2 regions of the Shewanella frigidimarina NCIMB 400 genome follow, and region 1 is predicted to be linked to the other one. Evidence: predicted binding sites of a transcription regulator. Region 1 holds the regulator's gene; the other holds the start of a gene.
The links. Region 1 encodes MetJ, which represses methionine synthesis genes. Its sites were predicted from a motif close to TAGACGTCTAGACGTCTA; they were not measured.
Positions count from the first base shown of each region.

Region 2: the regulator MetJ is predicted to act here: its motif matches at 1,922-1,939, upstream of metA (homoserine O-acetyltransferase MetA).

Region 1 is NC_008345.1:4,218,278-4,223,642, reverse strand. It holds gene SFRI_RS18275 (c-type cytochrome) at 119-448, opposite strand; gene SFRI_RS18270 (sulfite exporter TauE/SafE family protein) at 805-1,545, opposite strand; gene metJ (met regulon transcriptional regulator MetJ) at 1,620-1,934, opposite strand; gene metB (cystathionine gamma-synthase) at 2,144-3,313, shown strand; gene SFRI_RS18255 (bifunctional aspartate kinase/homoserine dehydrogenase II) at 3,445-5,365, shown strand, end outside.
Region 2 is NC_008345.1:1,587,477-1,592,841, forward strand. It holds gene SFRI_RS06850 (nucleotidyltransferase family protein) at 1-128, shown strand, start outside; gene ompW (outer membrane protein OmpW) at 375-1,022, shown strand; gene SFRI_RS06860 (SDR family NAD(P)-dependent oxidoreductase) at 1,102-1,845, opposite strand; gene metA (homoserine O-acetyltransferase MetA) at 2,207-3,151, shown strand; gene SFRI_RS06870 (GGDEF domain-containing protein) at 3,247-5,172, shown strand.

The DNA.
Region 1 (5,365 bases):
ATGGTCAATTTGGCAAATTTTTTGTGTCAGAATCCCTGAGGCTAAGCCTCACAGTTTTTTCGTTTGGTTTATTGGCTGATGTTTCGTTTAGAACGAAAAGATACTCAGCATTGATGATTTAGCCGCAGGTAGCTGGTTGGTCTGAATCGGCGGCGTGGTCATATAAGAACTGTTGAATGTCTTTCAGGTCTTTTTCTGATAAGGCTTCAAAAACGGCAGGTTTAGCTTTGTGCTTATCACGGGTGAAAAAACGATCCCATTGGCTCATGGTTTTAGTCATTGGGGTGAGTTCAAGGCCTTCACTGTTAGCGCTGTGGCAGGCTTTACATTCTTTTTTGTATAGGTGCTTACCTTTTTTAGGATTACCACCATCTGCGGCCATCACTTGGGTGCCAAGTGATAATGCCATAGCAACTGCGATACCAACTTTAATGTATGTGTTCATCATTTTGTCCTCTGTCGGGCTTATTAGGGTCGTGCTTAACAACATTTAATTATTTCTTTGCTGTAAACAATGTTACCTAAAAGTGGGTAGTGTTAATTTGAAGTAGATCATATCCATGAGAAAAATCTAATTGAAAAAAAGTTAATTGAAAGAAATCTAATGAACTAGTGTGATATGGATCTATTGCATATAGATAATGAGTTTGTTAGGGGAAGTGAAACGGTTTTTTTTGATACTTATTGATGGCGTTTTTTAGGTGAGAAATAGACTGCTTGATAAATAGAAGGGTAAGATTTTAATCATTGTTAGAAAACAAGCCCATTGATGGCTCGTTTTGTTTACAGGTGCAGAATAGTTGATTAGCTCATTAACGTGTTGGTCGACATAATAACTAACACGGTTGCACTAATACTACATAACACTAATGTGGCTATACGGGTTTTATCTTTATCAACGCGACCAATTAACTTACCCGAGACAAGATAACCAGCAACGACTGAAGGCAATAATAGCAGTGATAGCCATAAATGCTTCACTTCAACTAAGCCTACGATGGCTAAAATGGCTAGCGCTATTAATGAGCTAAACACGAAGAAGGCTGATAAAGCGGCTCTAAATTGACTTGGGTCTTGGCCTGCAAGCAAAATGGCCATTGGCGGACCGCCGATGGCAGCGATATTGCCAAATATGCCCGAAAATACCCCTGCGATAAATAAACTGAGGCGATTGATGGGGGCGCTAAAGCGAAAGATACTAAGAATAACAGCAATAAACACAATAGCTGCAATCACTAAGCCTAATATTGCTTGTGGGGCAAACAGCAATAATCCAGCGCCTAAAAACCCCCCAGGAATTCGCCCGAGTAAGGCATATTGCAAACCATTAAATTGTAAGTGACCACGCTCTCTAAACAAGGTCATTGCAGAAATGGCAAAGCCCATAACAATTATCGGAACTGGAACTAATTGAGGATTAACAATATACAGCAGCGGGCTTGCAACAACGGCTAACCCAAAGCCAATTAAGCTTTGAGTTAGCGCGCCAAAAAACACGATAATTGATGCCAGTATCAAGGTCGTTGGATCGATAAATGACATCATAAGTTCTCTTTAAAACATCACTGCTTCTTTATAGGGCAGTTTAAAAGTTTGTGAGGTAATCACTAATCAGTGAATTATTCGAGTTCTTCCCACTCGATACCCATATCATCCATTAACTTTTTCGCTTCACTTGGAATGCTATCAGGCTGATCTTTTGAAAGATCACCGTCATAAGGTAATGGTTGACCGGTGTACGCATGCAAAAATGCTTCGCATAGCAGTTCACTGTTAGTTGCATGGCGCAGATTATTTATCTGGCGACGCGTCCGCTCATCTGTCAGTACTTTTAATACTTTTAAAGGGATAGAAACCGTAATTTTTTTTACTTGTTCATTCTTTTTGCCGTGCTCGGCATATGGGCTGATATATTCGCCATTCCACTCAGTCATTAACTTACCCTTAACGATAAATACGCTGCAGATTTTAAACCGTTACAATCTCTAGTCAAATTATTGCTACTATTTAATCCCGATTGCAAATAGATTTCTTGATGTTTAGACGTCTAAACGTCTATTTTGGTTGACGGATGGGGATCTCTTAGGTAAATTTGGACGTCTAGACATCTCTTTGTGTGTTTGTGAAATTTTAGGAGTCAACCATGACTAAGCATCAAAGCGCCACATTGGCCGTTCGCCAAGGTATTGAAACAGACACACAACATGGTGCTATCGTGCCACCGATTTATTTATCGACCAATTATTCATTCGATGGCCACAATAATCCGCGCGAGTTTGATTACAGTCGCTCGGGTAACCCTACTCGATGTATTTTAGGCGACGCACTCGCCAAACTTGAACAAGGTGCAACCGGTGTAGTGACATGTACCGGCATGGCCGCGATTACATTGGTGACTAGCTTACTTGGTCCTGATGATTTATTGGTTGTGCCGCACGATTGTTATGGTGGCAGTTACCGCTTATTCACTAACTTGGCCAAAAAAGGCCAATTTAAGTTATTGGTCGTTGATCAAACTGACGCACAAGCGCTGAGCAAAGCAATAGCTCAAAAACCGAAAATGGTGTGGTTAGAAACGCCATCGAATCCTTTATTGCGCGTGGTCGACATTGCTGCCATTAGCCAAGCTTGCCATGACGTTGGCGCGTTAGTAACAGTCGATAACACCTTTTTATCGCCGATATTACAGCAGCCATTGTTATTGGGTGCAGACATTGTTATTCACTCAACCACCAAATACATCAATGGTCATAGCGATGTGGTCGGTGGGGCTGTAGTCGCTAAAGATCCTGAAGTGGGTGAGTTGTTACATTGGTGGTCAAATACTCTTGGGCTTACGGGTTCAGCATTTGACAGTTATTTAACCTTGCGAGGCTTACGTACTTTAGCGGTACGAATTCGTGAGCATCAACGTAACGCACAAAAGATTGTTGAGTTACTCAACGCCAGTGATGTAGTGGCAAAGGTGTATTATCCGGGTTTAAAAGACCATCCAGGTCACGAAATTGCGGCAAAACAACAACAAGGCTTTGGTGCTATGTTAAGTTTTGAGTTAATCGGCGGCGAAGCGGAAGTGGTGGCATTTTTAAAGGCGCTGTCGTTGTTTAGTGTTGCCGAAAGTTTAGGCGGGGTGGAAAGTTTAGTCGCCGTTCCGGCCACTATGACCCATAGAGCAATGGACCCACAAGCAAGGCAAGAGGCTGGTATTAAAGAGACTTTATTGAGACTATCTGTCGGTATTGAAGATGCAGATGACCTCTTGACCGATATTCAAGCAGGCCTAGCAGCTGTTGCAGCGATAAAATCAGCTTAATTCGAGTTTAAGTTAGCTGTGGTTTCGACCAAATTGGGTAAAATAGCAAAACATGCACTTGCAACACTATTGGTTTCAAAATAGAAGTCTAGCAGTCGCAACAAAAGTCGTAGTTGTTTAAGGAGTCAGTAATGACGCGAAGTCATTTACATAAGTTTGGTGGTTCAAGTTTAGCGGATGCAGATTGCTATCGCCGTGTTGCACATATTCTACTTACGCATGGTCAGAGTGATGATTTAGTTGTGGTATCCGCCGCCGGAAAAACGACTAACTTCTTATACAAATTATTGAGCCTGCGTGACAGTGGTCAGTTGTGGCAAGAAGAGCTGCAAATTCTGATCAGTTACCAGCAAACGTTAATTGAACAATTATTGTCAAACGAGCAAGCGCGTGATTTACGCGAACGTTTGTCTACCGACAAATCTCAGTTAGTCAGCTTATTATCTTTAGAGCAACGTAACGATTACCAATTAAACCAAGTGGTGAGTTTTGGTGAACGTTGGTCGGCGCGCTTAATGGCCGCTTTGTTACGAGAAATGGGCGTAGCTGCGACTCATGTCGATGCGTGCTCTATTTTGGTTGCCGATGAAGGCGCCGTACCCAATATTTTAGTCGCTGAGTCTCGTGACAAGGTACAAGCCTTATTAGCCTTGCACCCGCAAGAGCGTTTAGTGATCACCGGTTTTATATGCGCAAATCGCCACGGCGATACCTTATTACTGGGTCGCAATGGTTCTGATTTTAGTGCCACCTTAATTGCCAGCTTAGCTGACATTGATCGTGTAACCATTTGGACCGATGTTGAAGGGGTGTTTAATGCCGACCCTAACAAAATTAATGATGCGAAATTACTCAAGAGTATGTCCTTAGCCGAAGCTGACCGCTTAGCGCGCCTAGGCTCTCCTGTATTGCATTCTCGTACCTTACAGCCACTGTTTAATACTGAAGTGAGTTTAGCGGTACGCTCAAGTTATGCTTCACACACTGACTTTACTTTAATCGCGCCACTGAGTTCATCAGCGAGTGCGCCTGTGGTCACTAACTTAAATGAAGTGGTGTTGTTTAGTTTTAAAATGAACGCAGATATTGAACCGTTACTGGCCATTTTGGATAAAGCTGGTATCACGCCGTTAGCTTATTGGTCGCTAGCACAGCATAAGTTTGAGTTGGCGTTAACGCTTGAAAGCCAAAAACAAGTGCAAGCTTTGCTTAACCAATACAGCAGCGAATTTTTGATTGAAGAGTTGAGTGCCCAAACTGACTTAGGCCTAGTGGCATTAGTCAGTGCTGATGCTCATCACTTTAGACGCAGTTTTGCCCGACTACTCAGTCGTGATGCCAAACCGATTTATCAAGATGCATTAAGTTTGGTCACCTTAGTACCGCAAGCTCAAGTGAGTTTATTGACCCAAAAAGTACATCGTCGTTGTGCTGGGCCAAGAATGCGTATTGGAGTGTTATTGCTGGGAGTGGGTAACATTGGTGAGGCGTGGATTGATTTGTTTAAACGCGCCAGTCCAGTATTAGATCACGAACTTGAAGCCTCTGTTGAGCTCGTTGGTTTAGTTGGTTCGAAAAAAGCGTTAATTTCTAACGACGGAATTAACCTTGAACAATGGCAGCAAGATTATCAACAGCAAGGTATTGAATGGGATTATGATCAACTGTTTGATCAATTAGCGCAGTTATCATGCGATGAAATTGTCGCCTTAGATATTAGTGCTAGTGCCGCCTTAACCTTACAATATCCAGAGCTATTTGCCCGTGGTATTCATGTGGTGAGTGCCAATAAATTAGCCGGTTCAGGGCCATTGCCATTTTATCGCGAATTAAAGCAGCAGCTGAGTAATCGCCGCTTATTTTGGCGTTATAACGCCAGCTGTGGCGCTGGTTTGCCTATTCAACATGCGTTAAATGACTTACGTAATAGTGGTGACACTATTGAAGCCGTGGGTGGGATTTTTTCGGGCACGTTATGTTGGTTATTCGAAAATTATGATGGCAGCAAGCCGTTCTCAGAATTAGTACTTCATGCTCGCAGTTTAGGCATTA
Region 2 (5,365 bases), 2.2 Mb from region 1:
TTGGGTTATCCTGTTTGTTTGATTTGTCGTTAAGTCCAAATCCAAAGCGTGACAAGGCTATTTTTAATCATCGCGTGTCCCAAAAGGGATGGTTAATACATTACTCCAAACTATTGGTTACAGAATAGTCATCATCAAAAATTCGCTTGATCAACCTCACAAAACCTAACTGTTAAATACCTCTTTCATCTCTATACGCTCTCGTTTTGTGATCCAAATCAACAGCCTAGCATCTAATTAGGTACCTCTATAGTAGTACTGGTGTTTTGTTGATCTAAATCAATGATGTTAGCGATTAACTTCAGTAGGTTAACCGCAAATGTTGAGGATGCACAGAATTGCATCTAGTTGTCATTGCCAAGGAGTGTTAAAAAATGAATAAGAAAATTACCCTAAGTTTAGTTGTTGCTTCTTTATTAACTGCTGGTTTTTCATTTGGTGCTGCGGCCCATCAAGCTGGTGATATTATAGTTCGTGCTGGTGTTGCGATGGTTGCTCCAAATGAGTCAAGCCCAGTAGTCGCAAATATTGCTGAATTTGGCGTGGATAATGATGTCCAATTAGGGTTAAATTTTGGTTATATGCTAACTGATAATTTGGGCATTGAATTATTAGCCGCATCGCCTTTTAGTCACGATGTGTCACTGGGTGAACTCGGTAAAATAGCCGATTCAAAGCAATTGCCTCCAACGCTGGTAGCGCAATATTACTTTGGTGATTCACAGTCTGCTTTACGTCCCTATATTGGTTTAGGGATTAACTTTACTAACTTCTATGACAGTGAATTTACTCAAGAAGCGAAAGATCTTGGCTTAGATAATTTGAGCTTATCTAACTCTTGGGGCGTTGCAGCTCAAGTTGGACTTGATTATCAAATTGACAAAAAATGGTTAGTTAACGCGTCTGTTTGGTACGCACAAATTTCAACGGATGTGAGCTTTGACATGGGGGCAGACCATGTTGTGGTTGATACCGACATTGATCCTTGGGTTTACATGGTCAGCATCGGTTATACTTTTTAAGCTAGCGTAAAATACGTTAGAGAAGAAACAAGAATATGAAAAACAGGAACCTGCGGGTTCCTGTTTTTGTTGATGGCGTTTATTGAGACTTTTTACGCGGTTTCCAATGGCGGGTATTGTAAATGTACTCTGGTAATAAACGATTTATCCAAGCGACAACACGCCAGCGTTTAGTGACATAAACTCGCCGTTTGCCTTTTTGTAATGCCGTGATGATTTGTTTAGCCACTTTATCGATAGGCGACAGGAGCAGTTGTGTATTCAAATGAACGGCTTTATCAAATAACCCTAATTGAATATCACTAATGGTAATAGGCAGCTTCAATCGTTGCGCATGCATACTCAAGCCTTGCAGGTAATTTTCAGCAAAGGCTTTGGAGGCATGATAAGCCACATTAGGGCCTCCACGTTGACCGGCTATTGAGTTAATGGCGGCTAGTTGGCCATAACCTTGATCGCACATTAATTTAAAAATACAGTTATTGGCAGCAGCAAATCCCATAACGTTAATTTCGATGGCGAGCTTATCAATTGCCCAAGGCAGAGAAGGGTCGTAGTCATTGACACCAGTATTAACAATCACCAAATGGGCGCCATTATGTTTGGTCCAAGCAGTATTAAGCTGTGTAATTAGCGTATCAGGTTGATCAATCGCTAACGGATAAACACTCACTTCACCTGGCAGACTTTGACTAAACTCGTTAAGTGATTCAGGGTCGTTAACAAAAAGCACTAGCGAAACTTGCTGTGCAGATAACTGTCTGGCTAATGCTTGGCTCAGTTGCGAGCTGGCACCAATAATCATCGCTGTCGCTGTAGACATGATTCATCTCATCAAAAATAATGACTCATAATAGAAATAACATCAGTTGATAACAAGTAAGAAAAAAATTCAACTTAAGACGTGTAGACTTCTAGCCATCCGAGTGTATGATGGTTATCTAACAGATTGACCGCTATTAACGTTAACAATAAGCCATTCTGCCGCGTTGTAGACTGGGTGAGCATGCTAATGATGTTTGCAAGCGACAGTAGCCATTCGATGATGGCCACGGTTTTCAGCAAAAAACTGAATGTTGAAACTGTGACATAACAGACATTAACGTTATTGTGAAAAGGCTGGTTGGTTAACCGAACATTGGTTAATCAGGTACATGTATTTAATTAATCTAAAGGTGAGACGTATGCCGGTTCGAATTCCAGATAACCTGCCTGCAGCAGGTATTTTAGAGTCAGAAAATATCTTTGTGATGTCTGAAACCCGAGCTGCTAATCAGGACATTCGTCCAATGCGGGTATTAATCTTGAATCTAATGCCTAATAAAATCGAAACAGAAACCCAGTTATTGCGATTACTGGGCAATACGCCCTTGCAAGTTGGGGTCGATTTATTACGCATTCATGATAAAGAATCAAAGCATACATCAGTGGATCACATGAATACCTTTTATCGTGATTTTGAAGACATCAGAAATAACAATTACGATGGTTTGATTATTACTGGCGCGCCGTTAGGGCAAATTGATTTTAAAGATGTTGTGTATTGGGACCACATTCGCGAAATTATTGACTGGTCACAACAACATGTCACTTCGGTGCTGTTTCTATGCTGGGCAGCTCATGCCGGTTTGTATCATCTTTATGATTTACATCGTCAGTTATTAGCTAATAAACGTTCAGGTGTATTTAATCATCGTAGAACCAGCGACCCACACCCACTATTGCGTGGTTTTGATGATGAGTTTTTTGCACCGCACTCACGATTTGCAGAAATGGATATTGAACAAATTCGTCAACATCCAGATTTAGAAGTACTGGCTGAATCAGACGAGGCTGGCGCGTATATTGTGCTGAGTCGTGATAATCATAATGTGTTTGTTATGGGACACCCAGAGTACCAAAAAGACACACTGAATGAAGAATATGTGCGCGATGTTGGTGAAGGCCTCAATCCAGATATTCCACAAAATTATTACCGTCAAGATGATCCCACACAAGATACTATTGTTCGTTGGCATAGTCATGGCAGCTTATTAGTCAGTAATTGGCTCAATTATTATGTTTATCAGCTAACGCCATATGACTTGTCTGATATGAATGCTAAAACACCATGGGAAAGTAAAAAGTAAATTTGAATATAGTTTCACCAGCGTTTTAACGTTGACTTCGTTTCGATAAAAGCTATTGTTAAACTTAGATGTTTTTATTGTAAGGTCGAGGTTAAATGGTTAAAACCAAGTTGATGATATTATTGGTGTGTGCAATGAGCTGGCCGCTAATGTCTTGGGGGGCCAGTGACGCTAATGCAAATGACACTGGAATGAATGGCGCCAATGTTAGCAACAATAGTGATAGCGCAACAATTACTGATATCAAACAACAGTTAGCCACATTAAACTTACCACAACAACGAATTGATTTTTTACTACAACAGCTACGACAAAGTGCTCAATGGCCGATTGAACAGCAAGGCCAGTTGTTGCATTTGCTAGCAATAGAGCAAGAAGTTAACAGTGATCTTGTCGCGGCAATTGACAGTTATACTCAGGCAATTAAATTACTTACACCACATCCTCTTAGTCAAGAACTGGTCAAAAGCTATCTCGAACGCTCATTCATACTTTACCTTCAAACTAACGACACCCAAGTTTATTGCCCAGATCGTGAAGTGGCGATTACATTAGCCCGTCAGCTTGGAAACGTTGATATCTTGGCCGAAGTGTTAGCTCAAAGCGCGTATTGTTATAATAAACCAAGTGATTTTGGCGAAGGTCTGAAAAGGTTAAATGAAGCATTAGCGTTAGCACAACAGCATCAATTAGGACTGAGCCGCCAAGCGATGATATTTAATGCCACCGCTGCTATCTATCGTGACAATGGTTTAAACCGTAAAGCCTATGAATATTTTAACAAAGCTTATGGCTTTTGGGAGCAAGCCCAAGATAAACAAGACATGTTTAATATGTTGCATAACATGGTGGGTGAATCGATTAAATTGGCCATGTGGGTGGAAAATAAAGCCCATTTAGCCCAAATGCAGCAGTTAGTTGAACAATCGCCAGAGTTTGCTGACTTTGATTTTTTCTATCAATTTAATACTGGCATTAGCTGTTGGGCCCAAGGTTTATTTCAAGAAGGTATTGATCATTTTTTACGAGCATTAGCGGTGCAAGATACAACCCAAGAAAAATACTTTGTCGACGCCACGCATGCATGGTTGGCATTGAGTTATTTTCGCCAACAACAACCAAATAAAGCTTTTAAGTATGCTGAAATATTTTCTGGTTCGGCGACTTATGACGGCCATTCCAATGAACTGAAATTGATGATTGCTGCCATTATTGATTACGCCAATGGGTCGAGTAATCTTGGTATGAATAAGCTTTTGGATACCATCGATTTACAAAAAAAGAACTTTGCTAATATTATTAATAATGATGTGGTTAATTCATCATTAGACCATAATCTTACCGTGGCTGAGTTCAATAATCGTCTGCTCGAAAAGCAATTGGCAATCAATAAACTGAATTTAGAGGCCGAAATTGATTCTCAAAAAATTACTAACTTATCAATGGCAATCGCAGTGCTAATTGCATTGGTGTTATTGGTGGTGGTCATTTTCTTGTGGCAATCTCGCCGACAATTTAAACGCCGCTCTCAAACTGATTATTTGACGGGTATTGCAAATAGACGTCATACCTTTGAACAGGGTAAAAAGCGCTTTTATCAGGCTAAAAAACATAATCGATCACTAGCCGTTATTATGTTCGATATCGATAACTTTAAAGCCATTAATGATCATTATGGTCATGATATTGGCGATTTAGCCATAAAAGCGTGTGGTAGACGAGCACGCAATTGGCTCAAGAAAAACGATATTTTAGGTCGCATCGGTGGCGAAGAGTTTTTAATTATTTTACCTGATACAGAGCAAGCACAAGCCGTTGAAATAGCCGAACGATTGCGAACCAGTATTGAGTCAAACCAGTTTGTGTTTAACGATGTTAAAATGAATTTCACTATCAGTGTGTCTGTCGCGATGTTAACCCCGCAAACTCATGAGCTTGTCGACATTATTAAACAAGCCGATTTAGGCTTATATCAAGCAAAAGACAACGGCCGTAATCAAGTCGTGGTTGTCGATCATTAACCCTCCCTAAGTGCCGATGCAGTTGTTTGGTCGCTTCGGCTACTTTCTACTTAGACTAAAGTTTTACGCTCAATAAATCACTCAACAGTAATCATGTTACTGATAAATAGGTATTGATATATATCATAAAAACAATATCTTACATCAAATTTAAATGTGACATTCTTAAACTGTAAATCTTCACTGACAATTC